Regions from separate parts of the Kitasatospora sp. NPDC057936 genome, predicted to be linked through region 1. Evidence: riboswitches for the same ligand, from Rfam matches in the RefSeq annotation. Region 1 holds a riboswitch; the other holds the start of a gene.
What was found. Region 1 has a riboswitch for glycine ahead of gcvP (aminomethyl-transferring glycine dehydrogenase). Riboswitches for the same ligand answer to the same signal wherever they lie in the genome.
Positions count from the first base shown of each region.

Region 2: linked by a shared signal. The riboswitch ahead of gcvT (glycine cleavage system aminomethyltransferase GcvT) and the one ahead of gcvP (aminomethyl-transferring glycine dehydrogenase) in region 1 are both predicted to bind glycine.

Region 1 covers NZ_JBHVPD010000150.1:273-14,811, forward strand. Annotated here, with positions in the region: gene ACFVU9_RS43130 (YsnF/AvaK domain-containing protein) at 1-534, opposite strand, end outside; partial or broken gene ACFVU9_RS43135 (PRC-barrel domain-containing protein) at 562-942, opposite strand; glycine riboswitch at 1,167-1,270, shown strand; gene gcvP (aminomethyl-transferring glycine dehydrogenase) at 1,511-4,411, shown strand; gene ACFVU9_RS43145 (DUF5999 family protein) at 4,549-4,740, opposite strand; gene ACFVU9_RS43150 (hypothetical protein) at 5,110-5,682, opposite strand; gene ACFVU9_RS43155 (glutamate--cysteine ligase) at 6,051-7,556, shown strand; gene ACFVU9_RS43160 (CPBP family intramembrane glutamic endopeptidase) at 7,738-8,526, shown strand; gene ACFVU9_RS43165 (HAD domain-containing protein) at 8,578-9,096, opposite strand; gene ACFVU9_RS43170 (dienelactone hydrolase family protein) at 9,229-9,930, opposite strand; gene ACFVU9_RS43175 (sugar porter family MFS transporter) at 10,022-11,356, opposite strand; gene ACFVU9_RS43180 (FMN-binding negative transcriptional regulator) at 11,702-12,328, opposite strand; gene ACFVU9_RS43185 (pyridoxamine 5'-phosphate oxidase family protein) at 12,395-13,114, opposite strand; gene ACFVU9_RS43190 (aminotransferase class I/II-fold pyridoxal phosphate-dependent enzyme) at 13,150-14,487, shown strand.
Region 2 covers NZ_JBHVPD010000015.1:43,187-57,725, forward strand. Annotated here, with positions in the region: gene ACFVU9_RS10880 (ABC transporter substrate-binding protein) at 1-1,099, opposite strand, end outside; gene ACFVU9_RS10885 (ABC transporter permease) at 1,154-2,143, opposite strand; gene ACFVU9_RS10890 (enhanced serine sensitivity protein SseB C-terminal domain-containing protein) at 2,608-3,537, opposite strand; gene ACFVU9_RS10895 (enhanced serine sensitivity protein SseB C-terminal domain-containing protein) at 3,654-4,448, opposite strand; glycine riboswitch at 4,657-4,762, shown strand; gene gcvT (glycine cleavage system aminomethyltransferase GcvT) at 4,994-6,115, shown strand; gene gcvH (glycine cleavage system protein GcvH) at 6,215-6,589, shown strand; gene glyA (serine hydroxymethyltransferase) at 6,726-7,994, shown strand; gene ACFVU9_RS10915 (L-serine ammonia-lyase) at 8,149-9,516, shown strand; gene ACFVU9_RS10920 (hypothetical protein) at 9,598-9,879, opposite strand; gene ACFVU9_RS10925 (DMT family transporter) at 10,015-10,956, opposite strand; gene ACFVU9_RS10930 (ATP-binding protein) at 11,511-12,068, opposite strand; gene ACFVU9_RS10935 (Ig-like domain-containing protein) at 12,229-13,443, opposite strand; gene ACFVU9_RS10940 (Ig-like domain-containing protein) at 13,644-14,539, opposite strand, start outside.

The DNA.
Region 1 (14,539 bases):
GTTCTCGCGGCGGAGTTCGTCGTGGATGACCTCCTCCGCCGTGTAGCGCTCGACGACGAGTCGGACCCGCTCGATCGGGGCGAGGTACTTGCGGACCACCGGGCGCTCCTCGCGCAGGGTGACCTCCTCCACCGCCTCGGCGATCTCCTTCTCGGTGAGGGCCGCCCGCTCGGCGTCGCCCACCGGCATCCGCTCCACCCGGACGCGTTCGCGGACCACCGGGACCCGGCGCTCGACCTGCTCGCTCGTCACGTACTTGCGCAGCTTCGCCGTGCCCAGCACGTGCCACTCGGTGGTGATGTCCAGCCGCTCCTCGCGGCAGGTGATCTCGACCGGGCCGCTGGGGGCGGACGGGGCCTCGGTCGCCGGGGCGTTCTGGGGCTTGGGCTGGACGGCGGGCTGGGCGACGGGGGGTTGGGCGGTCGTGGTCGCGGCCGCCATCGGGGCGGCTGTCGGCGCGGGGGTGCTGAGGGTCCGCACGTGGGCCTCCGTGGCGGTCGTGGTGGGAGCGGTGGTGAGGGTGGTCGTGGTCATGGGGGCGACGGTCGTCGTGGTGGCGGCCGCGGTGGTGCCGAAGTCGAGGTCGGGCTGCGGCGGTCCGGCGTCGCCGTTCACCGGCCGGCCGTTCACCGGGGTGTCGAGGCCGTAGTAGCGGTAGAGCTGGAGCTCCTGGGCCGGCGACAGGTGCTGGCCGACGCCGAAGTCCGGCGAGTCCTTGACCAGCGACTTGTCGTACGGCACGCGGAGCTCGTCGCCGGAGAACTCGCTCGTGGTGAGCGGGACGAAGGCGTCCCGGCCGAAGATGCCGGTGCGGACGGCGGCCCACTCGGGCTGGCCGGTGGCGTCGTCCAGGTACACCTCGTCGACCGTGCCGATCTTGTCTCCGTTGCGGTCGACCGCCTTGTGGCCGATGAGGTCGCGGGGGTCGATATCGGTTTGCACTCTTTCCTCCAGTGCGCTGCGCCTGCGGAACTCCCGCAGGACGGCGGCCGGAGCAGCCGTGCCGTCCGCCACTTCACACCAAAAGCCATCAACCGGACGGCCGCGAGCGGGGTGCGTCCGGACGGGCTGCGGGGTGGGCCGTTCGGGGGACGCGCGTAGACCCCGGGTGACCGGATACACCCGTGATCGAACGGGCTCCCGCTGGTACCCTGGGCCGCGACCGCCGAGCCCGCTCGGGAGAGTCCCCGAAGGCGAAAGCCGCTGGCCGGGGCGCCGAAGGAGCAACTCCTCCCCGGAATCTCTCAGGCATCCGTACCGTGTGGGATAGGTCACTCTGGAAAGCAGGGCAGGACCGCCGGCGAGGGAGCCGACGGCCACCACCCTCACCGACGGTGCAAGCCGGCGGAGCGCCCACAGCGCGCCGCGCGGGCGAAGCTCTCAGGTCCCGATGACAGAGGGGGAGGCCTGTCGGGTCCGCCCGCCACCAGGCCCACCCGCTGTCCGCAGCGGTGCAGGCCGACCGGCGTGCGTACCCCCGCCGGTCCGTGACCAGGAGGCCTCGACCACCATGAACGCCCAGTCGAACGCGGGACGCCCGAGCGGCGCCGTCACCCTCACCGAGCTCGAGCAGGCCAGCCCCTTCGAGAACCGCCACATCGGCCCCGACGCCGCCGCGCAGGAGAAGATGCTGGCGCAGGTCGGCTACGGCTCGCTGGACGAGCTCGCCGCCACCGCCGTGCCCGAGGCGATCCGTTCCATCACGGGTCTGGACCTGCCCGCCGGCCGCAGCGAGGCCCAGGTCCTCGCGGAGCTGCGCGAACTGGCCGGCCGCAACCAGGTGCTCCAGCCGATGATCGGCCTGGGCTACTACGGCACCTTCACCCCGCCGGTGATCCTGCGCAACGTCCTGGAGAACCCGGCCTGGTACACCGCGTACACCCCGTACCAGCCGGAGATCTCCCAGGGCCGCCTGGAGGCGCTGCTCAACTTCCAGACCCTGGTCTCCGACCTGACCGGCCTGCCCACCTCGGGCTCCTCGCTGCTCGACGAGTCCACCGCCGCCGCCGAGGCGATGGCGCTGGCCCGCCGCGTCACCAAGGTCAAGGGCGGCGTGTTCCTCGTCGACGCCGAGACCCTGCCGCAGACCGTCGCGGTGATCAACACCCGCGCCGTGCCGACCGGTGTCGAGGTCGTCGTGGCCGACCTCTCCGAGGGCATCCCGGCCGAGATCGCCGAGCGCGGCGTCTTCGGCGTGCTGCTCCAGTACCCGGGTGCCACCGGTGTCGTGCGCGACCTCGCCCCCGTCATCGAGCAGGCCCACGGCCTCGGCGCGATCGTCGCGGTCGCCGCCGACCTGCTGGCGCTGACCCTGCTCAAGTCGCCCGGCGCGCTCGGCGCCGACATCGCCTGCGGCACCTCGCAGCGCTTCGGCGTGCCGATGGGCTTCGGCGGCCCGCACGCCGGCTACCTGTCGGTGCGCGCCGAGTACGCCCGCTCGCTGCCCGGCCGCCTGGTCGGCGTCTCCGTCGACTCGGACGGCAACCGCGCCTACCGCCTGGCGCTGCAGACCCGCGAGCAGCACATCCGCCGAGAGAAGGCCACCAGCAACATCTGCACCGCCCAGGTGCTGCTCGCCGTCATGGCCTCGATGTACGCCGTCTACCACGGCCCGGACGGCCTGGCCGACATCGCCCGCCGCACCCACCGCTACGCCGCCGCCCTCGCCGAGGGCCTGCGGGCCGGCGGCGTCGAGCTGCTGCACGGCGAGTTCTTCGACACCGTCACCGCCGTCGTCCCGGGCCGCGCCGCCGAGATCGCTGCCGCCGCCCGCGCCAACGGCATCAACGTGTACCAGGACGGCGAGGACCGGATCTCGGTCTCCACCGACGAGACCACCACCCGTGAGCACCTGGCCGGCGTCTGGGCCGCGTTCGGCGTGCCCGCCGTCGAGGCCGCCGAGACCGCCGAGGCGCTGCCCGCCGCGCTGCTGCGCGAGGACGAGTACCTCACCCACCCGGTCTTCCACAGCCACCGCTCGGAGACCGCCATGCTGCGCTACCTGCGCCGCCTGTCGGACCGGGACTACGCGCTGGACCGCGGCATGATCCCGCTGGGCTCCTGCACCATGAAGCTCAACGCGACCACCGAGATGGAGCCGGTGACCTGGCCGGAGTTCGGCCAGCTGCACCCGTTCGCGCCGATCGACCAGGCCCAGGGCTTCCTGACCCTGATCCGCCAGCTGGAGCAGCAGCTGGTCGAGGTCACCGGCTACGACGCCGTCTCGATCCAGCCGAACGCCGGTTCGCAGGGCGAGCTGGCCGGCCTGCTGGCCGTCCGCGCCTACCACCACGCCAACGGCGACACCCAGCGCGACGTCTGCCTGATCCCGTCCTCCGCGCACGGCACCAACGCGGCCTCCGCCGTGATGGCCGGCATGCGGGTCGTCGTGGTGAAGACCCTCGTCGACGGCGACGTGGACGTCGAGGACCTGAAGGCCAAGATCGAGAAGCACCGCGACAGCCTGTCGGTGCTGATGGTCACCTACCCGTCCACCCACGGCGTGTACGAGACCGAGATCACCCAGATCTGCGCCCTGGTGCACGAGGCCGGCGGCCAGGTGTACGTGGACGGCGCCAACCTGAACGCCCTGGTCGGCCTCGCCAAGCCGGGCAAGTTCGGCGCGGACGTCTCGCACCTGAACCTGCACAAGACCTTCTGCATCCCGCACGGCGGTGGCGGCCCGGGCGTCGGCCCGGTCGCGGTGCGCGCCCACCTGGCGCCGTACCTGCCGAACCACCCGCTGCAGGAGGAGGCCGGCCCGGCCACCGGTGTCGGCCCGATCTCGGCGGCGCCGTGGGGCTCGGCCGCGATCCTGCCGATCTCCTGGGCGTACGTCCGCCTGATGGGCGGCGAGGGCCTCAAGCACGCGACCCAGGTCGCCGTGCTGAACGCCAACTACATCGCCAAGCGCCTGGCCCCGCACTTCCCGGTGCTCTACACCGGGCCGGGCGGGCTGGTCGCGCACGAGTGCATCATCGACCTGCGTCCGCTCACCAAGGAGACGGGCGTGACGGTGGACGACATCGCCAAGCGCCTGATCGACTACGGCTTCCACGCGCCGACGATGTCGTTCCCGGTGGCCGGCACGCTGATGATCGAGCCGACCGAGTCGGAGGACCTGCACGAGATCGACCGGTTCTGCGACACGATGATCGCGATCCGCGCCGAGATCGACAAGGTCGGCTCGGGCGAGTGGGCGGCCGACGACAACCCGCTGTGCAACGCCCCGCACATCGCCGCCACCCTGGCCGGCGACTGGGCGCACGGCTACTCGCGGCAGGAGGCCGTCTTCCCGGCGGGCGTGAACCCGGCGGACAAGTACTGGCCGCCGGTCAGCCGGATCGACGGCGCGTACGGCGACCGCAACCTGGTCTGCTCGTGCCCGCCGCTTGACGAGTACGGCGTCTGAGCCGGATCCGGCAGGCGTGAGTGGCAGGGCCCCGGCGGTGCGTTCGCCGGGGCCCTGCCCCGTTCTCGTGGACTGCCCCCGCTGATGGTGCGTGCGTACGGTCGGACCGCGGGTCAGGCCGCGGGTCGGACTGCGGGTCAGGCCGCGTGGGCGACCGGGCGGCGCGGTGCGATCACCCGGCCGTCGGGCAGCAGCTCTCCGGTGTCCTCGAACATGAGGACACCGTTGCAGAGCAGGCTCCAGCCCTGCTCCGGGTGGCAGGCCACCGGGACGGCAGCCTCGCGGTCCTCGGACTCGGCCGACGGGCACTCAGGACGGTGCTGGCACATGCGTACCCTCGCTTCGCTCTGCGATCCTCCCCGTGGGGCGGCCGCCGACGGCGAGCCGTCGGGAACCGCCGCGCAGTCGGATCCTGTCCGCGCGCCGACCAGGTGTTGAGCGGCGCTCAAGTGGGTAGGACAGGTGGTCCTTCCACGCTGGTTCCCAGTGTCGGCATCTGCGGACGTGCGCGCAGCGATTTGGTGACATGCGCCACAACTCCCGCGCAGAGATCACCCGTTCAGGTGGGGCTGGTGGCGAAATACGCACAGACGGGTCAGGCGCAAGGTGACCCATCAGGGCCATGGACGGTGACCCGTCCGGGTGGGTGAGAGGTCCGGAGAGCCCTGGGGTCGGGGGTGTCGCCAGGGGTGTCCGGGTCAGGAGGTGCCGAGGAGCAGCGGCTTGGCGAGGGGGGCGCGTGCGAGCAGCGGGAGGAGCTCGGCGGCCGGGTACGCGCGGTGCGCGGTGACGCCGAGCGGGGCCGGGGCGAGCGGGATCAGCAGGTCGGCGGCCGGGCCGGTGTCGGGGCTGTGCAGCCACAGCGCCGTCGCGTACTGGCCGGGGAAGGTCAGCAGGCGGGGCTGGTGGCGTACCCGGGAGCCCTGCGCGAGCTGCCAGGCCTGGCGCAGCGCCCGGACCGTGGAGTCCAGGTAGGGGCCGGCGGTGAAGTGGGAGAAGGTGTGGCCCTCGATGTCCAGCACCACTTCGGCGGCGGCGGCCACGTCGGCGCCGTCCTTGATCAGGAAGCGCCAGCCCGTCCGGCGGGCGGCGGTGAGCTCGGGGTGCGGGCCGTCCAGGACGTGGACGGCGAGCGGGTGGGCGGGCAGCAGGGGGCCGGCCGGATGACGCAGCGCTGCGGCGGCGGGCTGGCGCAGCGCGGTCTCCGAGTCGAGTGCGGCGAGGACCGCGCGCAGGGCGCTCGGTGGGGGTTGCGGGGTCTGCAGTGTCATGGCGAGGTCGCCTCTCCGTGTGAGATCGGCGTGCGAGTGCGGCATACCGGCGTGGCGCGGTGTGTCAACGGTGACGGGACCTGGCCGTGTCCGGTTGTGCAGGATCGCGGAGCCGGCGCGGTCGCCGCCCTCGACGAGGGCCTCGGGGCGGGGAGCGGACCGGCCGGAGCGCAGTGCGAATTCTATCGAACAGGTGCGCAGGGTGACCTGTTTATCACAGGCGGTGGCGCCGGGCAAGTCGGCAGATACTCTGAATAGTCGTCAGTTTCCTTGCATTGCAAGCCAGTACACGCCTTCGGGTATCGATCTTCCGGGCGGGCATGATGTCTGGCACGGTCGGTCGGCCGGTGGCTCAGGAGGAGGGGACCATGGGCGAGAAGGTCGTGGCGACGCGTGCGGATCTGGCGGACCGGCAGCTGTACCGACGAAAGCTCCAGGCCTGCCTCGACGCGCTCGGGCGGATGCTGCAGGAGGACCGCTTCGACCGCCCGCGCGCGGTGATGGGCGTGGAGATCGAGCTCAACCTGGCCGACGAGCAGGGCCTGCCGGTGATGCGCAACGCGCAGGTGCTGAGCTCGATCGGCTCCAGCGACTTCCAGACCGAGCTCGGCCGGTTCAACATCGAGGTGAACATCGCGCCGCACCGGCTGGGCGGGCACGTCTTCGAGGAACTGCGCGAGGAGATCGACACCGGGCTGCGCTACGCCGACCGGCGGGCGGCCGAGGCCGGCGCGCGGATCGTCATGGTGGGCATCCTGCCGACGCTGGAGCACGACCACACCGGGCTGGACGCGATGTCCCACAACCAGCGGTACAGCCTGCTGAGCGACCAGATCCTGGCCGCCCGCGGCGAGGACATCTCGCTGGACATCGAGGGCGTCGAGCGCCTCCAGCTGGAGTCGATCACCATGGTCGCGGAGGCGGCGGCGACCTCGCTCCAGCTGCACCTCCAGGTGACGCCGCAGCGGTTCTCCTCGGTGTGGAACGCGGCGCAGGCGATCTGCGGGCCGCAGCTCGCGCTGGGCGCCAACTCGCCGTTCCTGTTCGGGCGGGAGCTGTGGCGCGAGACCAGGCCGGTGCTGTTCCAGCAGGCCTGCGACACCCGTACGGCGGAGCTCAAGGCGCAGGGCGTACGCCCGATCACGTGGTTCGGCGAGCGCTGGGTGGACTCGGCGTACGACCTGTTCGAGGAGAACCTGCGCTACTTCCCGGCGCTGCTGCCGATCTGCGACGACGAGGACCCGCTGAAGGTGCTGGCCTCCGGCGGCGCGCCCCGGCTGGCGGAGATGCGGCTGCACAACGGGACGATCTACCGGTGGAACCGGCCGGTGTACGACGTGAGCGGCGGGGTGCCGCACCTGCGGGTGGAGAACCGGGCACTGCCGGCCGGGCCGACGGTCGCCGACACCCTGGCCAACGCGGCCTTCTACTACGGGGTGGTGCGGGTGCTGGCCGAGCAGTCGCGGCCGGTGTGGACCAGGCTGCCGTTCGACCGGGCGGACGAGAACTTCCGGCAGGCGGCGCGGTACGGCGTCGACGCCGTCTTCCAGTGGCCGCGCTCGGGCCGGGCGGGGCGCGGCGGCGGGCTGACCACGGTGTCCGCCGTCGACCTGGTGCTCGGCGAGCTGCTGCCGATGGCCTACCAGGGCCTGGACGCGTGGGGCGTGGAGCCGGCCGACCGGGACCGCTACCTCGGGATCATCGAGCAGCGCTGCCTGCGGCGGACCAACGGCGCGGCCTGGCAGAGCGCGACCTTCCACCGGCTGCGGGAACGGTACGGGATGGACCGGCCGGCGGCGCTCGCGGCGATGACCCGGCGGTACATCGAGCACATGCGGGGCGGCGAGCCGGTGCACACCTGGCCGGTGGGGTAGCGCCGTGGCCGGGAGCCGCAACGCGGTGGGGTAACGCCGTGGCCGGGAGCCGCAACGCGGTGGACCCGTCCGGCCACGGCACCAGTGCCCGCCGGCCGGATCGCGCGGCCGCTGTGTCAGGATGATCGCCCCGGTGGTCGGCCGACGGCCGGAGGCCTGATCGCCGCACTGGAGCCCGCCCGTGACCACCGTCCCGACCGAACCGGAGACCGCCCGGCCCACGCGCCGGCTGCTCGGTGCCGAGCTGCTGATCGTCCTCGGGCTGTCGCTCGGGGCCAGCGGCATCAGCGCGGTCATCGACTTCGCGGGCTCGCTCACCGCGCCGCTCTCGCTCGGCCAGCAGGTCGCGACCCTGAACGGCTCACGGGCGCCCGGGCGGCCGTGGCTCGACCTGACCTGGCAGCTCTACTACATCGGGCGCGGGCTGATGCCCGTCGTCCTGGTCGGCTACCTGCTGGTGCGCGAGGGCGCGGCGCTGCGCGTGCTCGGCTTCGACCTGCGGCAGAAGCTGCGCGACCTCGGGCGGGGCGCGGGCGTCGCCGCCGCGATCGGCGGGTCCGGGCTGCTGCTGTACCTGGCGTCCCAGGCGGCCGGGTACAACCTGACGGTGGCGCCGTCGGGGCTGCCGGACGTGTGGTGGCGGGTGCCGGTGCTCGTGCTGTCCGCGTGGCAGAACGCGATCCTGGAGGAGGTCGTCGTCCTCGGCTACCTGCTGCGCCGGCTCGGGCAGTTGGGGTGGTCGTGGCCGGCGGCGCTGGTCGCGAGTTCGGTGCTGCGCGGCTCGTACCACCTGTACCAGGGCGTCGGCGGGCTGGTCGGCAACATGGTCATGGGCGCGGTGTTCTGCCTGGCCTACCGGCGGTGGGGGCGGGTGATGCCGCTGGTGGTGGCGCACGCGCTGATCGACACGGTGGCCTTCGTCGGGTACGCGCTGCTCGCCGGGCACGTCAGCTGGTTGCCCACTCCTTAAGCCTGGTGCCCATTCCTTGAGCTAGCTGCCTACTCCTTGAGCCTGTGCTGCCTACCCCTTGAGCGTCAGCTTGCTCTGGGACCTCGGCGGGCGGGCGAGGAGTCGGTCGACGTGGCGGCGTTCCAGGCCCTGGCCGGGGTCGATGGGCAGCAGGACGCGGTCGCGGCGCCACAGTGAATTGCGCACCAGGCGCTGGGGGATGACATCGTCCATCCACGCGAACGGGCGGCCTCCGGCGTAGCGCAGCAGTGGGGCCCACTTGCGGGACGAGAACAGTTGCATGAGGGGGACGCGCGGGTCGCCGGGCTGCGGGACGTAGCCGGTGAAGCGGACGAAGGGGAGTTCGGGCAGGCCGATCGCGGGGGAGATGTGGGTGTTGGCGTGCTCCTCCCAGGTGGTGGCCCACACGAGTTCGTACGTGTCGGCGAGTTCGCGCAGCCAGTCGCCGTGGCGGGCGGAGAGCAGGACCGAGTAGCCGAGCAGGGTGTGGGCGTCGAACCCGGCGTCCGGGTGCGGGCAGACCGGGTTGAGGACGCCGTCGACGTCCAGGAACAGCAGAGGCTTCGGCACCAGTGGCCCCCCAGGTGGTGGTGAATGACTCACCTGGTCGGACGAACCGCGTGCGCCGGTGGTTGCGCACCACCTGGCGGACGCAGGGCGCACGCGGGGCGCAGGGGGCGCTCGCGGAGCCGGGTGCGGGAGTCACCCGAGGTGGCCCCGGAGGAAGCTCAGGGTGCGGCGCCAGGCGGTGCGGGCCTGGAGGGCGTCGTAGGTGCCGAGCGGGTTCTCGTCGTTCATGAAGGCGTGTCCGGCCGGGTAGAAGTGGATCTCCGGGCGGATGTCGGTGGCCTCGCCGATGCGGGTGGCGGCCTCGTCGACGGCGGACATCGGGATCGAGCGGTCGTGCTCGCCGAAGTGGCCGAGGACGTGGGCGGTGAGGCCGCGGTAGTCGAAGTCCGGGTCGGGCGGGAGGCCGTAGAAGGGGACGGCGGCGGACACCTTGTCGCCCGCGCGGGCGGCCAGCAGCAGCGCGAAGCCGCCGCCCATGCAGAAGCCGACCACGCCGACCGCGTCGCCGACGACGCCGTCCAGGGCGAGCAGGTGGTCGACGGCGCCGGCGAGGTCCGTCACGGCGTGCTCGACGGGCAGCTCGCGCTTGAGGCGGGCGGCTTCGGCGCCGTCGTGGGTCGTCGCGCCGCCGTACAGGTCGGGCGCGAGGACGGTGAAGCCCTCGGCGGCGAAGCGGTCGGCCATCGTGGCGACGTGGGTGGTGAGGCCCCACCACTCCTGGACGAGGACGAGGCCGGGGCCGACGCCCTGGGGCGGGCGGGCCAGGTAGCCGTGCGCGGTGCGGCCGTTGCTCGGGAAGGTGAGGTTCTGCCGGGAGCCGCCCTGGTCTGGCATGGCTTCCTCTCGGTGGGTCGGGCCGCGTGCGGCGGTCGTCCTGCGGCGGTCGTCGGTGGGGACCGTTGGGGGGCGTCGGTGGGGGTCGGGGTCAGCCCATTTCCTCCAGGGCGCGGCCCTTGGTCTCCTTGATGCAGAAGGCCACGAACGGGATGGAGAGCAGCGCGAAGGCCGCGTAGATCACGTACGTCGCCGAGAGGTTCCAGTCGGCGAGGTCCGGGAAGCTCACGGTGATGGCCCAGTTGGCGATCCACTGGGCCGAGGCGGCGACGGACAGGGCGAGGGCGCGGATCCGGTTGGGGAACATCTCGCCGAGCAGCACCCAGACCACCACGCCCCAGGAGAAGGCGAAGCAGAGCACGAAGACGTGCGCGGCGACCAGGGCGACGGTGGCGTGGGTGTTGTCGAGCGTCGCGGTGTCGCCGGTGCCGTGCCGGTAGGAGAACGCCCAGGCGGCGGTGGCGAGCGCCAGCGCCATGCCGATCGAGCCGGCGAGGGCGAGCGGCTTGCGGCCGATCCGGTCCACCAGCACCATCGCGATCACCGTGCCGATCACGTTGACGATCGAGGTGGAGAGGCTGATCAGCAGCGAGTTGGACTCGTTGATGCCGACCGACTGCCACAGGAGCGACGAGTAGTAGAAGATCACGTTGATGCCGACGAACTGCTGGAACGCCGAGGCGCCGATGCCCACCCAGACGATCGGCAGGAGGCCGAAGCGGCCGCCGAGCAGGTCCCTCAGGCGCGGCTTGTGCGCGGACTCCAGCACCGCGCGGATCTCGGCGACCCGGGCGTCCAGGTCGACGTCCTCGCCCTCGACCTCCCTGAGCACCTTGCGGGCCTGCGCCTCGCGGTGGTCGGCGATCAGGAAGCGCGGCGACTCGGGGATGGCGAGCGCCATCAGGCCGTACACCAGCGCCGGGATGGTCTCGACGCCGAGCATCCACTGCCAGGCCTGGACGCCGCCGAGGTGGCCGGTGGACTCGCCGCCGGCGGCCTGGTTGAGCGCCCAGTTCGCCAGCTGGGAGACGGTGATGCCGAGCACGATCGCCATCTGCTGGAACGACGCGAGCCGGCCGCGGTACGCGGTGGGGGCGACCTCGGCGATGTAGGTGGGGGCGATGACGGAGGCGATGCCGATCGCGACGCCGCCGACCACGCGCCAGGTGGCGAGCACCTGGATGCTCGGCGGGAACATCGAGCCGAGGCCGCTGATCGCGAAGAGCGTCGCCGCCAGCAGCATCGTGCGCACCCGGCCGAGGTGGTCGGCGAGCCGGCCGGCGGCCACCGCGCCGGCGGCCGAGCCGAGCAGCGCGATGGCCACGACGAACGCCGTCTCGCCGTTGCCCACTCCGAAGTGCTTCTGGATGCCGGTGACCGCGCCGTTGATCACGGCGCTGTCGTAGCCGAACAGGAAACCGCCCATCGCCGCGGCCGCGGAGATGAACACGACGTGTCCGAGGTGGGCCTCTCCGGCGGTGGACCGGGTGTTGGTTGTGGACACGCGCGCTCCCCGAGGTGGACGGGCCCGCCCGGCGGGGACGGCGGCGTGCGGGGCCGCCGGCTCCGCCGGGCGGGCAGGGTACGTCTCACATTCGACCAGTGGCGGGGGGCCGAGGCCCGGTTTCGTGGGCCGATCGGGTGATGCCGTGTCAGGCGGGTGGCCGGGTGGCCGGGTGGTGGGGTGGCCGGGTGTGCGGCCTGTGGTCGGGCGCGGGGCGCTGGGCGCGGGGTGGGGCGTGCGGCCCGTGTGCTCCGGGGTGACGCGGGCTCAGCCGGCGGTGCGCCGCTGGTTGCGGCGCAGCAGCTGGGTGCGGGCCAGGGTGTCCTGGCCGCCGCCGCGTTCGGCGAGGCGGTCGGCGATCGCGTGCTGCTCGTCGGCCGGCTTCTTGTCGTCGTACTTGAACTTGGCGCGCACCTGGAGGACCGTCAGGCGCAGTCCGCGCAGGCCCGGGAGCAGCCGGGAGAACTCCCCCTCGCCCGGGACGACCCGGGTGTCCGGGGTCTCGGGCTGGAAGTGTGCCAGCTGGCGGTTGAGGATCTCGGCCTTCCCCGCGGCCGACTCGACGATCTCCGCCGCGCACTGGAAGTGGACGGACGCGTAGTAGCTGGTGGGCGTGCCGGGTGCGCCGCGCCAGTGGCCGGGGGCGAAGGCGTAGCCGTCGGTGACCGCGAGGGTGACGTGCGGGTCGGCCCGGACGGCGGCGAGCAGCGGGTTGGGCGCGGCGAGGTGCAGCAGGATCTCGCCGCGGTCGGCGTCGAGCAGGAAGTGCGTCGGGACCAGGACGGGGCCTTCGCCCTGCCCGCCGTTGGCGGCGAGCAGGCCGAAGTCCCGGCCCTCGGCGAGCCAGGCGCGCCACTCGGCCTCGTCGCCGCGGTCCCAGGAGCGGATCAGCATGACGCGTTCTCGTTCTCGTTCTGGGTCTGGATCTGGGTCTGGTCGTGCATCGGCGGGGTGCCTTCGTCAGCCGGCCAGCTCGCGCAGGTGCGCGGGGAGCGGGACGGTGGTGGAGGCGGCCGGAGCGGGGGTGCCGAAGCCGCTGGTGACGGGGACGACGCCGGCCCAGTAGGGCAGGTCGACGTCCCCCGGCTCGTCGTTGGCGCCGTCGTCGCGGGACTTGGCGGAGACCTCGTCCAGGTCGAGGCGGATCACGGCGGTGGCGGCGAGCTCCTTGGCGTTGGCCGGGCGGACCTCGGCGGAGCGGCCGGGGACGGTCTGGTCGACCAGCGCGTCCAGGGCGACGTTCAGCTCCTCCGGGTCGGTGACCTGGTGGGCGGTGCCGTGCGCCACCACCGAACGGAAGTTGACGGAGTGGTTGAACGCGGACTTGGTCAGCACGAGCGCGTCGACGAGGGTGACGGTGACGCAGACCTTCAGGCCCTCGTCGTCCTTGGCGCCGCGCATCGGGCGGCTGCCCGTCGAGCCGTGGACGTAGAGGCGGTCGCCGACGCGGGCGTAGATCGTCGGCAGGACGACCGGTGCGCCGTCGGCGACGAAGCCGAGGTGGCAGAGGTAGGTGCTGTCGAGTATCGCGTGGATCGCGTCCCGCTCCCAGGTGGCGCGGTCCTTGTAGCGCGTCGGCGTGGTGCGGGCGGTGCGGGCGTAGGTGGCACCGGCGGCGGAGGCCGAGGTGGTGGTGGCGGTGGCGTCCGACGTGGTGCTGTCCGTGGCAGGGACCGACATGACAAACCTCTATGTACTAGTGCATAATTTGCTTTGTGCTAGGAGACTATCCGCTGAAAGGGCGACGCGCCAGCGAAATCGCGGCCCACATCGAACAGGGCGTCAGTGGCGGGCAGCTCGCGCCCGGAACCGCGCTGCCCCCGCTGCGCGACCTCGCCGCCGAGCTCGGCGTCAACGCCAACACCGTCGCCGCCGCCTACCGCCTGCTGCGCGACCGCGGCGTGATCGAGACCGCCGGCCGCAAGGGCAGCCGCATCCTGCCCCGGCCCGCCCTCACCACCCGCGACCAGATCCGCGTGCCCGTGCCCCCGCACGCCCGCGACCTGTCCGCCGGCAACCCCGACCCGGCCCTCCTGCCCGACCTCGCCCCGGCCCTCGCCGCCGCGGCGGAGGCGGCCCGCGCCGAACCCGTCCTCTACGGTCACCCCTCCGTCGACCCGGGCCTGCTCGCCCTCGCCCGCGCCTCCTTCGGGGCCGACGGCCTGCCCGGCGGCCCGATCGCCGTCGCCTCCGGCTCCCTCGACACCGTCGAGCGCATCCTCGGCACCCGGCTGCGCCCCGGCGACGCGGTGGCCGTCGAGGACCCGGGCTGGGGCAGCCTGCTCGACCTGCTGCCCGCGATGGGCCTGCGGCCCGCGCCCGTCCGGCTCGACGACGAGGGCCCGCTGCCCGACTCGCTCGCCGCGGCGCTCGACGAGGGCGCCCGCGCCGTGATCGTCACCAGCCGGGCCCAGAACCCGACCGGCGCCGCACTCACCGCCGCCCGGGCCGCGGCCCTGCGCGAGGTGCTGGCCGGGCACCCCGACGTGCTGCTGATCGAGGACGACCACGGGCACGGCATGGTCGACCAGGCCTACCACCCGCTGGCCGGCGCCGGTTCGCGGCACTGGGCGGTCGTGCGCTCGGCGGCCAAGGCGTACGGGCCCGACCTGCGGCTGTCCGTCGCGGTCGGTGACGCGGACACCATCGGGCGTGTCTCCGGGCGGCTGCGGCTCGGCGCGGGCTGGGTCAGCCAGCTGCTCCAGCGGACGGTCGCCGAGCTCTGGCGCACCGACGCGGCGCCCGTCGCCACCGTGGCCGCCGTCTACCGGGCCCGCCGGGACGCGCTGCTCGGCGAGCTCGCGGCGCGCGGCATCGCGGCGCACGGCGAGAGCGGGCTGAACGTCTGGGTGCCCGTGCCGGACGAGACCTCCGCGCTCACCGCGCTCGTGCAGCGCGGATGGGTCGCGGCGCCCGGCGCGCGGTACCGGATCCAGTCGCCGCCCGGGATCCGGATCACCACGGCCGACCTCCGGCCGGACGAGGCGCCGCGGCTGGCGGACGACCTCGCGGCGGTGCTCGGGGCGGGCGGGGGCGGGTCGCGGCTGGTGTGAGTGCGGCGGGTGTGGCGGGTGCGGGTGTCGCGGGTGCGGCGGGTGCGGGTGG
Region 2 (14,539 bases), on a different contig from region 1:
GGCCGCCCTCGACGGTCTGCACCGAGAGCTTGTCGATCGCGTACTGGACGGCCTTGCGGCACTCGACGTTGTCGAACGGCGCGACCTTGGTGTTGATCGCGGTGTAGATCAGGCGGCCGCCGTAGGAGCTGTCGCTGCTGGCCTTGAGCTTCGGGTTCTGCAGGATCTGCGCCTGGGTCTGCGGGTCGACGCCCAGGCCCACCAGGTCGACCTGCGCGTTGCCGGCGATCAGGTCCTTGTCGATGGTGGCCTGGTCCATGCCCATCTTGACCACGATCTTGTCCGCGAGCTGCTTGCGGATCGGGTCGGTGCTCGGGTCCCAGTTGGTGTTCGGCACCAGGGAGAGCTGCTTGCCGTCGTCGTAGGACGCGAACTTGTAGGTGCCCGAGGAGACCACGTGCTTGACGTAGCCGGCGCCGTCGTCCTTGGCCTGCGGGACCGGGACCGTCTGCGGGGCGCTGACCAGGTAGTCGAAGTCCGCGAACGGCTGCTTCAGGTGGAAGACGATGGTCAGGTCGTCCGGGGTCTCGATCGAGTTCAGGCCGCCTTCCTTGTCCTTGTACGGACCCTGGTAAGGCGTGGCGTTGTCGACCAGCAGGTCGTGGAAGTAGGTCGGGCCGTTGGAGTTCACGTCCGGCGCGAAGTTGGAGCGCTCGACGGCGTACTTGACGTCCTTCGAGGTGATCGCGGAGCCGTCGTCGTACTTCAGGCCGGGACGCAGCTTGTACGTCCAGGTCAGGCCGTCGGCGCTGGGCTGGCCGAGGCCGGCCGCGAGGTCCGGGACGAGCTTGTTGCCCTGCGCGCCGGGGCCCGGGGCGAAGGTGGTCAGCGGACGCCCGTACAGGCGCGAGAAGTTGTAGATGTAGGCGTAGTAGGTGTTGCCCGGGTCGAAGGAGTCCGGGGTGCCCTTCATCTCGTAGGTGACCGTCCCGCCCTTCTTGTCCGAGGCGTTGACGACCCCCTTCGTGGCGGCGTCGGCGCCGCCGCCGGCCGCGCTGCTGGAGGAGCCACCTGTGGTCTTGCTGGACGTGCATCCGGTCACGACGAGGACTGCGGCAGCTGCCACCGCGGTCAGCGCGACGGTACGGGACCTACGCATGGGTGAGATCAACCCCTTGAGGATGTGGAAACGGTGAAGGTTCCTGACGCAGGGTCAGTTGCTCTTGGGATCGAGGGCGTCACGCAGCCCGTCGCCGAGCAGGTTGAAGGCGAGCACGGTGAGGAAGATCGCCAGACCGGGGACCACCATGAACTGGGGGTCCACCTGGTAGTACTTGATCGCGTCGTTGAGCATGCCGCCCCAGGAGGCCTGCGGGGGCTGGATGCCGACGCCGAGGAAGCTGAGGCCCGCCTCGAAGAGGATGTTGGTCGGGATCAGCAGGGTCGAGTAGACCAGGATCGGACCGACCAGGTTGGGCAGCAGTTCCTTGAACAGGATGAACGGGCCGCGGGCGCCGAGGCTGCGGGCCGCGTGCACGAACTCCCGCTCGCGCAGCGAGAGGGTCTGTCCGCGCACGATCCGGCCCATGTAGGGCCAGTTGAAGAAGCCGATCACGAAGATCAGCACCAGGAGGTGCAGCGGGAGGCCGTGCAGGCCGAACGCGCCGCCCTGCAGCGAGGTCGAGATCGCGATCGCGAAGAGCAGCAGCGGGAACGCGAGGAAGACGTCCATGATCCGGCTGATCAGCGTGTCCACCCAGCCGCCGTAGTAGCCGGCCATGACGCCGAGCACGGTGCCGATCGTGTTGGACAGCAGCGTCGCGCCGAAGGCGACCAGCAGGGAGACCCAGGAGCCCTCGATGACACGGGCGAGCAGGTCGCGGCCGGTGAGGGGGTCGACGCCCAGCGGGTGGTCCCAGCTCATGCCGCCCCAGTCCCCGAGCGGCAGACCGCCGAGGTTGGCGTCCAGCAGGTCCTGGTTGAAGGCGTCCGGGTCGAGGCCGAACAGTCCCTCGATCGGCTTGGCCAGCACGGCGAGCAGGATCAGCAGGATCACGACGATGCCGCCGACGACGGCCAGTTTGTCCCGTTTGAAACGGGTCCAGGCGATCTGGCCGAGGGAGCGGCCCTCGATCTTCTGGGCCGGGCTCGCGGGGGCGGGTGCCTCCGGATCGTTCCCGGCGGTGGTGACGGATGTGGTCATGTCAGTAGGTCCCCTCGCCGACGGTGGCCGGCCCACGGGTGCCGGTCGCCGGCTTCGGCGGTGCGGCTATGCGGACGTGCGGAGGTGCTAAGGAGCGGGGTTTCGCGGCAGTGCGGCAGTGCGTCGTGCACGGTGCACTGCCACCACGCGGGATGGGCGTCGCGTGGCTGGAGCGGTCGGCGTGCGCGTTGACCTTTGTGGGGTTCCGAGTTCGCGCGGTGCGTTGCGCAGAACTCTCTGCCATCCGAACTGGCTTGCGCCAGCCCTGCCAAGCGACAGATGCCCAACTGTGATCTGCGTGCATGCACCTCCACGATCATCGGCATATCCCTCTTCACACGGTCGTGATAACCGTGTCAAGATGCCTGACACCCGCAGCCGCGAAGTCGTCCGGAAAACGCCGAAGCCGACCTGACGCAAAGTCAAGTCGGCTTCTGGAAATGGGTTTTGGCGGGTTTAGCGGTTCAGCGCCCCGGGTATCCGGGCCACGGCCGCTGGGGCGGCTGCGGCTGCGGCTGCCCGTGCCAGCCCGGCCCGGTCTGCTGCGGGTAGTACGGCGGCGCCTGGTGGCCCGGCGGCGGCACCGGTGGGTAGGCACCGGTCGGCCGGGCGAGCCCGGCCGCCTCGCGGTCGTAGAACGGCCGCGCCTTGGCCCGCATCCACAGCGCCACCGGGTCGTACTCGTCCGCCATCGCCACCGTGGACACCGCCAGCCCCTCCGGGGCCACCGCGATCGCCCGCTGCATCAGCGCGCGCACCGCCTCCACGGCCGGCGGGGAGCCGTCGTACAGGTCCAGGCCGATGGCCAGGTACGGTTCGCCCACGGCCGGCTGCACCCAGGCCCGGCGCAGCGCCCGGACGGCCCGCACCTCGCGCGCCTGGTGCTCCAGCAGCGCGAAGAACTGCTGGGCGTTCACCTGCGGCTCGCTGAGCCTCAGCGGCCCGGCCGGCAGCCGGTCCAGGCCCCCCGCGATCCGCCGCAGGTCCGCCCACGGCACGCCGACCCCGCCGCCCGGGGCGTGCGGGTTCAGCCACAGGCCCCAGCGGGTGCGGTACAGCGACGCGGCGATCTCGCGCCCGGAGACGACCTCGTGGGCGCGCGCCCAGCCGGAGGCCGCCAGCTGCTCGGGGGAGGTGACGGCCGGCGCGTAGCCGTGGCCGCTGATCTCCATGTTCCCGTACTGGGCGTCCGGGCTGCCCGGGGTGCCGTGCCACAGCAGCATCCAGACCTGGCCCTCGGCCAGGGCGCGGAGCAGTTGCTCGTACGCCTCGTAGCGCTCCGGCGCGACCTCGCGCAGCGCGCGCTCCAGCACGCCCGGATCCGCGCCGGGGCGTCCGGCCGGTGCCTGGCCCCAGGGCCCCGGTGCACCACCGGACACCGCTCCCGCACTCATGCGCCCACCTCGCCGCGCCTCTTTCCTCACCTGCCGCCGGCCCGTCGGCCGTCTGCACGCACCCTATGGCGCGGCACCGGCCGACGCCACGGCGACGTGCCTACGAACGGACCCCGTCACACCCGCGCGTAGAACGGCAGCACCCGGGTGAGCAGCCACTCGACCACCGGATCGTCGGCGAGGTCGAGCAGCACGAGGTGGACGCCGCCGGGCAGCGGCGCGGTTCCCAGCGCGCGGCCGAGCGCCTCGTTCACCGCCGCCGGGTCGGCCGGGGCGGCCGGGTCCAGCTGCACGCCGATGAACATCACGGTCGGCTCGCCCTCGATGCTCGCGAGCGCGCGGCGCGCGGTCAACACTCCCGGCAGGGCGGCGAGTTCGGCCCGGCAGACGGCCAGGAAGTGCTCCGGGTCCTCCCCCGGCACGGGCTCGCGCAGCGCGACCCGGCCACCGGTCGGCGCCGAGGGGTCCTCCCAGCGGTCCTCGCGCGGACCGCGGCGCAGCTCGGCGACGCCCTGCGGCGGCACCGGGATGCCCACCGCGGCCTCGGGGTTGACGGCGATCCCGACGCCCAACGGCAGCCCGCGGGCGAACTCCCAGGCCGGGGCGACCGCGAACGCCATCCCCGGCGCCTGCTGGAGGAACACCTCCTGCGAGGAGAAGACCGGGACGTACGGCTCGCCGCCCAGCTCGATCGTCGGCAGGTCCAGCGACTGCCCCTGCGGGTCGCCGCCGGCGGGCAGCGGGATCCACACCTGGCTGCGGGCCAGCACCTCGACCACCCGCGGCGTCGCGCCCGGATCGCCCAGCGCGGCGGTGAGCACCTGCTCCAGCTCGTTGGCCGGCCAGGCCCCGCCCGGTGGCGGCGTGTCCGGGCCGCCCCACCCCTGCTGCTGCTCCACCGGGTACCCCATGCGCCCCTGTACCGCCCTCTGCCGGTCGGCCGCCCACTGCTGCCGACGCGCAGCAGTCTAGGGTGCGTGTTCCCTTGTGTGGCGTGTGGCCGGGTCCCCTGTGGGGTGTGACCGGGTCCCCCCTCCCATCGGTGCCGCGGACGTGCCATGATGTGCGCGTCCGACGGCGTCGTGCGCAGTCGGCCCCACTAACTCCATACCGGCCGCTCGAACCCGCGCGGGAGAGTCCGGAGTGCCCCGTCTGGTGGCACGGCCGGCGCCGAAGGAGCAAGTCCTCCCCGGAATCTCTCAGGCCCCCCTACCGCACGGGTTAGGCACATCTGGAAAGCGGCGCACGGCCTGTCGTGCGCCCACCCACGGTGCAAGCCGCCATCCTGTCCGGAAAGCTGGAAACAGCGACGGGCCGCTGCGCGGTGAAGCTCTCAGGTTCGACGACAGATGGGGAGACCCACGCCGCCGCATGCCCGCGCGCAGGAGTCGGTCCCCGAGCGGGTCCGGTCCGGCGCGTGCACCCCTGAGTGCCCAGACCGAGGAGTTCCCAGGCCATGTCGTCCCTCCGCCTCACCGCGCTCGACGCGCTGCACCGCGCCCTCGGCGCGACCATGACCGACTTCGCCGGCTGGGACATGCCGCTGCGTTACGGCAGCGAGCGCGAGGAGCACCTCGCCGTCCGCACCAAGGCCGGTCTGTTCGACCTGTCCCACATGGGCGAGATCACCGTGACCGGCCCGCAGGCCGGCGAGATGCTGGACCACGCGCTGGTCGGCTTCGTCTCCGCCCTCGGCGTGCTGCGCGCCCGCTACACCATGATCTGCGCCGAGGACGGCGGCATCCTGGACGACCTGATCGTCTACCGCCTGCGCGAGGACTCCTTCCTCGTCGTCGCCAACGCCTCCAACGCCCAGCTGGTGCTGGACGAGCTGATCGCCCGCGCCAAGGGCTTCGACGCCGTCGTCACCGACGACCGCGACACCTACGCGCTGATCGCCGTCCAGGGCCCGGAGTCCACCGCGATCCTCGCGAAGACCACCGAGGCCGACCTGCCCGGCCTGAAGTACTACGCGATCCTCCCGGCCCGGGTGGCCGACCGGGACGTGCTGCTCGCCCGCACCGGCTACACCGGCGAGGACGGCTTCGAGATCTTCTGCGCCCCGGCCGACGCCGAGCCGGTCTGGCAGGCGCTGACCGCCGCCGGCGAGGGCCACGGCCTGGTGCCGTGCGGCCTGTCCTGCCGCGACACCCTGCGCCTGGAGGCGGGCATGCCGCTGTACGGGCACGAGCTCTCCACCGACCTGACCCCGTTCGACGCCGGCCTCGGCCGGGTCGTCCGCTTCGACAAGACCACCAACGACGGCGCCTTCGTCGGCCGCAAGGCCCTGGAGAAGGCCGCCGCCGAGGCGGAGTCGACCCCGCCGCGCGTCCTGGTGGGCCTGGTCTCCGAGGGCAAGCGCGTGCCGCGCGCCGAGTACACGGTGGTCTCCGCCGACGGCGCCCCGATCGGCCGGATCACCTCGGGCGCGCCGTCCCCGACGCTGGGCAAGCCGATCGCGATCGCCTACGTCGACGCGGCCCACGCCGCCCCCGGCACCGCCGTCGCGGTGGACGTGCGCGGCAAGCACGAGCCGGTCGAGGTCGTCGCCCTGCCGTTCTACAAGCGCGCCCGCTGAGGATCTTCCCGGGCCCTCGGTCACCACTGATCCGCGACGAAGCCGTCCGCGCGGCGGCCCGCTTCGTCGTACCCGCTTCCCATCCTGGAGAATGACGCCATGAGCAACCCCCAGCACCTGCAGTACACCAAGGAGCACGAGTGGCTGACGGCCGCCGAGGACGGTGTCTCGACGGTCGGCATCACCAAGCACGCCGCGGACGCGCTCGGTGACATCGTCTACGTGCAGCTGCCCGAGGTCGGCGACGAGGTGACCGCCGGCGAGACCTGCGGCGAGCTGGAGTCCACCAAGTCGGTCAGCGACCTGTACTCCCCGGTGACCGGCGAGGTCGTCGAGGTCAACCAGGACGTCCTGGACGACAACGCCCTGGTCAACAGCGCCCCGTTCGAGGGCGGCTGGCTGTTCAAGGTCAAGGTGGAGTCCACCGACGAGCTGCTCAGCGCCGACGAGTACACCGCCTTCATCGGCGGCTGACCAGGCCCTTGGCGCGGCGGGCCGCAGCGCGGCGGCCCGCCCCCCTCACCGCCCACCCGTCACCCGCCGCCGCCCTTCCGAGGGCGCACTTCGCGCGGCGGTCCCGATTCCTCCTTCGCCCCGGGAAGACCACACCATGACGGTTCTCAACGAATCCCTGCACTCGCTCGACCCGGAGATCGCCGCCGCGGTCGACGCCGAGCTGCACCGCCAGCAGACCACCCTGGAAATGATCGCCTCCGAGAACTTCGCCCCGGTGGCGGTCATGGAGGCCCAGGGCTCGGTGCTCACCAACAAGTACGCCGAGGGCTACCCCGGCCGCCGCTACTACGGCGGCTGCGAGCACGTCGACGTCGTCGAGCAGATCGCGATCGACCGCATCAAGGCCCTGTTCGGCGCCGAGCACGCCAACGTCCAGCCGCACTCGGGCGCGCAGGCCAACGCCGCCGCGATGTTCGCGCTGATCCAGCCGGGCGACACCATCCTGGGCCTGAGCCTGGCCCACGGCGGTCACCTGACCCACGGCATGAAGATCAACTTCTCCGGCAAGCTCTACAACGTGGCCGCGTACCACGTCGACGAGAAGAGCGGCCAGGTCGACATGGCCGAGGTCGAGCGCCTCGCCAAGGAGCACCAGCCGAAGCTGATCATCGCCGGCTGGTCCGCCTACCCGCGCCAGCTCGACTTCGCCGAGTTCCGCCGCATCGCCGACGAGGTCGGCGCCCTGCTCATGGTGGACATGGCGCACTTCGCCGGCCTGGTGGCCGCGGGCCTGCACCCGAACCCGGTGCCGTACGCGGACGTCGTCACCACCACGACCCACAAGACCCTGGGCGGCCCGCGCGGCGGCGTCATCCTGTCGAAGGCCGAGTGGGCCAAGAAGATCAACTCCGCGGTCTTCCCCGGCCAGCAGGGCGGTCCGCTGGAGCACGTGATCGCGGGCAAGGCCGTCGCGTTCAAGGTCGCCGCGTCCGAGGAGTTCAAGGAGCGCCAGCAGCGCACCCTGGACGGCGCCCGGATCCTCGCCGAGCGCCTGCTGCAGGCCGACGTCGCCGAGGCCGGCGCCTCCGTGCTGTCCGGCGGCACCGACGTGCACCTGGTGCTGGTCGACCTGCGCAACAGCCAGCTCGACGGCCAGCAGGCCGAGGACCGCCTCCACGAGGTCGGCATCACGGTCAACCGCAACGCGATCCCGAACGACCCGCGCCCGCCGATGGTCACCTCCGGCCTGCGCATCGGCACCCCGGCCCTCGCCACCCGCGGCTTCGGCGCCGAGGACTTCCGCGAGGTCGCCGACATCATCGCCGAGGCCCTCAAGCCGGGCTTCGACGAGACCGTCGCCGCCGGCCTGAAGGCCCGCGTCACCGCGCTGGCCGAGAAGTACCCGCTCTACCCGAACCTCTGATCGCCGGGGGTGGGTGACCGGCCTCACGCCGGTCGTCCACGGGAGTTTCCGGGGCACCGCGCACACTGGAAAGACGCGCGGTGCCCCTCCTCATGCTGCGCCTACGCACAGCAACGCAATGTCCGTCCACGAGACCAGACAAGGACGTCCCCCCGTGGCCCTCAGTGTCTTCGACCTTTTCTCCATCGGTATCGGCCCGTCGAGCTCCCACACGGTCGGCCCGATGCGCGCCGCCCGGATGTTCGCCCGGCGGCTGCGGTCCGAAGGCCTGCTGCCCGGGGTGGTGAGCGTCCGCGCCGAGCTGTACGGCTCGCTCGGCGCCACCGGCCACGGCCACGGCACCCCGAAGGCCGTCCTGCTCGGCCTGGAGAACAACTCCCCGCGCACGGTCGACGTCGACCAGGCCGACCGGGACGTCGAGCGGATCACCGCCGAGAAGCGGCTCAGCCTGCTCGGCGAGCACCCGATCGACTTCGATCCCGACACCCAGCTGATCCTGCACCGGCGCCGCTCGCTGCCGTACCACGCCAACGGGATGACCCTGTGGGCGTTCGCGGCCGACGGCTCGACGCTGCTGGAGAAGACCTACTACTCGGTCGGCGGCGGCTTCGTCGTCGACGAGGACGCGATCGGCGCCGACCGGGTCAAGCCGGACGACACCGCGCTGAAGTACCCCTTCCGCACCGGCGAGGAGCTGCTGCGCCTCACCCGCGAGACCGGGCTGTCGATCTCCGGCCTGATGCTGGAGAACGAGAAGGCCTGGCGCAACGAGGAGGAGATCCGCACCGGGCTGCTGGAGATCTGGCAGGTCATGCAGGAGTGCGTCCGCGCCGGCATGTCCCGCGAGGGCATCCTGCCGGGCGGCCTCAAGGTGCGCCGCCGGGCGGCGGCCGCGGCCCGCGCGCTGCGCGCCGAGGGCATCGGCCCGGCCAACGCGATGGAGTGGGTGACGCTCTACGCGATGGCGGTCAACGAGGAGAACGCCTCCGGCCGCCGGGTGGTCACCGCGCCGACCAACGGTGCGGCCGGGATCATCCCCGCCACCCTGCACTACTACCTGAACTTCATCCCGGGCGCCGACGACGACGGCATCGTCCGCTTCCTCCTCGCGGCCGGCGCGATCGGCATGCTGTTCAAGGAGAACGCCTCCATCTCCGGCGCCGAGGTCGGCTGCCAGGGCGAGGTCGGCTCCGCCTGCTCGATGGCCGCGGGCGGCCTCGCCGAGGTCCTCGGCGGCTCCCCCGAGCAGGTCGAGAACGCCGCCGAGATCGGCATCGAGCACAACCTCGGCCTCACCTGCGACCCGGTCGGCGGCCTGGTCCAGATCCCGTGCATCGAGCGCAACGGCATGGCGTCCGTCAAGGCCGTCACCGCCGCCCGCATGGCCCTGCGCGGCGACGGCCGGCACCACGTCTCGCTCGACAAGGCGATCAAGACGATGAAGGAGACCGGCGCCGACATGAAGATCAAGTACAAGGAGACCTCCCGCGGCGGCCTCGCCGTGAACGTCATCGAGTGCTGATCGCCCCGGCGTGACGGCGGGCCCCCGGACGGCGTGACCGTCCGGGGGCCCGTTCGTCTGCGGCGGCCGGCCCGCCTGCCGCTATTCCTGCGCCGCGCGGCGGCAGGCGTTGCCGGCGATGACGGCCGGGACGTAGTCCTCCCGCAGGAGGTGGTAACAGCTCTGGAAGGCAGCCTGTCCCCCGGCCGCGCCGATCAGGCAGGCGTCCTCCGCGATCTGGGCGTCGGCGTCCGGCTTGTTCTCCAGGACGTAGTAGAAGCAGCCCTGCGGGGTCGCGCTCGCGGCCGGCGCGAGGGCGACGACACCACCCAGCGCGAGGGTGAGGCCGGTGGCCGCGGCGGCGATCCGTCGTACGAGCTTCATGGTCGGCAAATCCTTCCGGTCGTCACGGAGTCGGCGGACGAAGGACGAACGCTTCGTCCACCAACTCCCGGTCCCGGCAAGAGATACCGAAGTGGCCCGCCGACCGCCCGGGGCCGCGCCGACGACCCGCCAAGATCACCCGAAGGCGAGGAAGGCCAGCCCGGCGGCCAGGATGCCGAGGCCCGACCACGAGACGGCCGGCAGCCGTTCGCCGAGCACCGCGACGCCGAGGAGGGCGGCGACGGCGGGCTCGGCGAGGGTGAGCGTCGTGGCGGTCTGGGCCGTGGTGCGGCGCAGGCCGTGGCCGAAGAGGCGGTACGCGAGGAAGGTCGTGATCACGGCCAGGTGGAGCACGACGGCCGCCCCCCGGAGCGAGACGAGCCAGGGCCCGCCGCCGAACACCAGGACGGGCAGCACGAGCACCGCGGCCGCGCCGAACATCGCGCCCATCACCCCGCCCGACGCGTGCCCGCGCGCGATCAGCGCGCCCCCGATGAGCGAGTACGCGGCGTACGAGAGCCCGGAGAGGGCGGCCAGCAGGACGCCGAGGAGGTCCACGGGCGCGCCGGCGCCGGTGAGTTCGGGTCCGAGGACGAGCACCGCGCAGCCGAGGACGGCGGCGGCGGTGGCGACGGCCCACCGGGTGCCCGGTAGCTGCCGCCCGGCGATCCAGCCGAGGAGACCGGTGAACACGGGGGCGCTGCCGAGCGCGATCACGGTGGAGACGGCGACGCCGGTGCGCGTCACGGCCGGGTAGAACGTGAGCGGGTAACCCACCACCGCGACGGCGCCGAGGGCGAGCAGCCGGCGCTCGCCGCGGGTGCACGCCCCGGGCAGGGCGCGGGCGTCGCGGCTGGAGAGGAACAGGAGGAGCCCGCCGAGGACGAGCGCGGCGGCCCCGAGGACCGCCGGGGGCGCACCGGCGGGCGCGAGGGAGCTCGCCGTCCCGGTGGTGCCCCAGAGCACGGCGGCGGCCAGGATCGGCAGCGGACCGCGCAGGCGGCCGGGGGCGGTGGGAGCCGCCGGGGTGGCGGGGGCGGGGCGGGAGGGCGTGCGGGTACGGGTGCGGTTCGGCACAGTGGTGAACTTCCGTCGTCGAAGACCGTCTTGGGACTGGTTTCGAAAACGGGCGCACGCGACGGACCCCCGGCGGCAGGGGCCGGCCGGGGCCGCGGGTCAGATCACCTGCGCGCGCCCGCTCAGGCGCGGAGCGGTGGCAGCGCGACGCGCCAGTACGGGTTCACGCCCCCGATGCTACGTCAACGGCGCATGGTGCACGCTCGCCCGAAAGCGTTAACGGCCGCCCCCACCCACACAGGGATGGCGACACCGGTCGGGCGGCCCCCTCGGGGGCGATCATTTATGAATATTCACAGGCAACATCGTTAACCTATGCAAATTCCCAAGGTGAAGTAGGTTACAAACCTTTCAATCCAAGCTGCCCGGTTTGCCCACATGCTGAGATCCGTGCCATAGTCGACACATCGGACTTCGACTGGCCCGACCTGGCACAGTCGACGCCCATCGCGCGGCACGCACCCCCTTGGCCGGCGCGATGACCTGCACGGGCCCCCAACCGCCGGACCACGGCGATTCCAGGGGGCCCTGCGTGTTTTCCGGACCCTGCCGCGTCAGTGGCGCTCGCGGATCTTCAGCTCGAACCAGACGCCCTTGCCCCGCGGCAGCAGGTCCGCACCCCACCGGTCGGCGAGGTCGTCGACCACCTTCAGGCCGCGCCCCCGCTCGGTGACGGGCAGCGGCTCGGCGAGGATCACGCAGGGCAACGCCCTTGAGGAGTCCCGGACTTCGACCCGCAGCCAGCCCGGCTTGCGGATCACCTGGAGCCCGATCGTGCGGCCGGCGGCGTGCCGAACGGCGTTGGAGACGAGCTCGCTGGTGAGTAACTCCCCCGCCTCCAGGTGCTGGTGGAGGTCCCAGGACTCCAGGACGGAGAGCACCAGCCGGCGGGCCACCTGAGCGGACTCCGCCCGGGACGGCAGCCGCACCTCGCCCGGCGCGGACTGGTCGCACAGCCTGCCGAAGTACATCTCCTCCAGTTCCCCGGAGCTGAGCCGCTCCAGCGCCGACAGCGCGCCCGGGACGTCGATCCAGGACGCCTCCGCGACCATTCCGGCTCCCGGAACTGATGACTGATCTGTTTCGCCCCAACCCGCCATGCGACCCATCATTGCGGAACGCAAGCAGCCGCGTACGGACAATGAGCAAACGATCACGACCGATTCGGCATATGCCCCGTGCAAGAGGGGGCGACGGGCGGGCGGCAAAACGACGACCCGGGACCGGCACGAGGCCGGTCCCGGGTCGCGGGGAACGCGTGGTGCCCGGTGGCTACCAGGAGGCCCAGGGCAGGCTCCAGCCGCTCAGACCGTTCGACGGGTCGAGCGTCTCGCTCTTGCTGGAGTTCTTCACGATCACGACGTCGCCGACGATCGAGCCGTCGTAGAACTTGCCCATCGAGGTGGAGTCGCCGCCGCCCTTGACGTCCTTGAGGCCGACGCAGCCGTGGCTGACGTTGTCCTCGCCGAAGGCGTCCGACCAGTAGTTGCCGTGGATGTAGGTGCCCGAGTCGGTGAGGCGCATCGAGTGCGGCACCTGGAGGTCGTACGGCGCGCCGGTCATCCCGGGCAGGGTGCTGGACTGCATCCGCACCACGCCCTCCTTGGACTCGATGACCATGGTGCCGTTCCAGGTCGGGTGCGCGTCCGAGCCGGAGGTGATGTCGATGTCGGAGGACTGGCCGTCCCGCACGACCGTCATCCTGTGGGTCTTGGCGTCGACGGTGGACACCTGCGAGCGCCCGATGGTGAAGGGCTCGTCGCGGTCGCTGCCGTAGACGCCGGGGGCGATCTCGACGCTGCCCAGGTGGTAGTGCACCGTCACCTTGGTACCGGACTTCCAGTACTCGGCGGGGCGGAAGTCCAGCCGGCGGTCGCCGAACCAGTGGCCCTTCACCTCGGTGCCGTTGCTGCTCTCGAAGGTGATGCCCTTGAGGACCGCGTCCTTGTTCTTGACGTCCTTGCTGAAGTTCACCGAGACGATCATGCCGACGCCGTACGTCGCGTTGTTGTCGACGTTGTCGGCGGCCTTGGCCAGCGCCGTCGGGGTCAGCGTGGTGAAGCTGCTGTCGGCCTGCGCCACGGCGCCGTTGGCGTCCGCGGCCATCGCGCTCACCTGGTAGGAGGTGCCGACCGCGAGCCCGGCGGACGGGGTCCAGCTGGAGCCGTCGGCGGCGATCGTGCCGGGTATCTCCTTGCCGCTCTTGTCGCTCACCTTCACGGTGGTGAGCTTGCCGCCCGTCGCGCCGACCTTCAGCGCGTCCGGCGCGACGTCGACCGAGCCGGTCTTCGGCTCGATGGACACCACGGCCTGCGACGTCTTCGGCGCCGCGCTCGTGCCGGCCGCCGAGGGAGCCGCGGAGGCCGCGCCGCCCCCGAGGTCGGCCTTGGCCGCGCTCCCGCCGCCGTCGTTGTTGTTGCACGCCGCCGTCAGGACCATCATTCCGCCGACCAGACCGACGGCCATCACCCTGCGTATCGACTTCACGTCGATCCCTCCCTCAAACACCCCGTTCGGACCCAGCGGGCCCGACCAATACACGCGCTGGCCACCGGAAAGGTTGCGCCATTCGAGGGGCTTCGCGCTCGGAAAACGCCGGCGGCCCGACCCCAACGGGTGAGGATCGGGCCGCTCGACGGAAAAGCAGTGACGATACGGGACTACCCGGGCCTATTGCCGGGTAAGTCCTACCAGTTCGCCCAGGCGACGTTCCAGCCGCCCAGCCCGTTGGAGGGCGAGACGGTCTTCTCCTTGGTGTTCACTACCTTGACGACGTCGCCGACCATCGAGTCGTTGTAGAACCTGCCGGCGACCGAGGAGTCGCTGCCGCCCTGCACGTCCGACATCGCGACGCAGCCGTGGCTGCCGTTCAGGTTCCCGAACGGGTTGTTCTTGGCCCAGTAGTTCCCGTGCACGAACGTGCCGGACGTGGTCAGCCGCATCGCGTGCGGCACGTCCTGGATGTCGTACTCGCCGCCGAGACCGACGGTCTGCGAGTTCATCCGGGTGACCTTCTCCTTGGACATGATCACCATGGTGCCGCCCCAGGACGGCGTCGCGTCCGCGCCCAGCGTGACCGGCACGGTGGTGCTCTTGCCGTCCCGCTCGACGGTCATCTGGTGCGTCTTGGCGTCCGCGGTGGAGACCATCGAGCGCCCGATGGTGAAGGGCTCGTCCTTGTCCACGTCGCCGTAGACACCGGGCGACACCTCGACGTTCTTCAACCGGTACTTGATGGTGACCTTGGTGCCCGGCTTCCAGTACTCCGCCGGACGGAAGTCCACCCGGCGGTCGCCGAACCAGTGGCCCTTCACCTCGGTGCCGTTGCTGCTCTCGAAGGTGATGCCCTTGACGACGGCGTCCTTGTTCTTGACGTCCTTCGTGAAGTTCACCGAGACGATCATGCCGACGCCGTAGGTGGCGCCGTCGCTGATGTTGTCGTTGGTGGAGACCTTCTTCTCCGGCGTCAGCGTCGTGAACGTCGTCGTGGACGCGGCCACCAGGCCGTCGGCGTCCTTGGCCTGCGCGTTCACCTTGTACGCCATGCCGACGGCGAGCGCCGCCGCGGGCTTCCAGCCGGTGC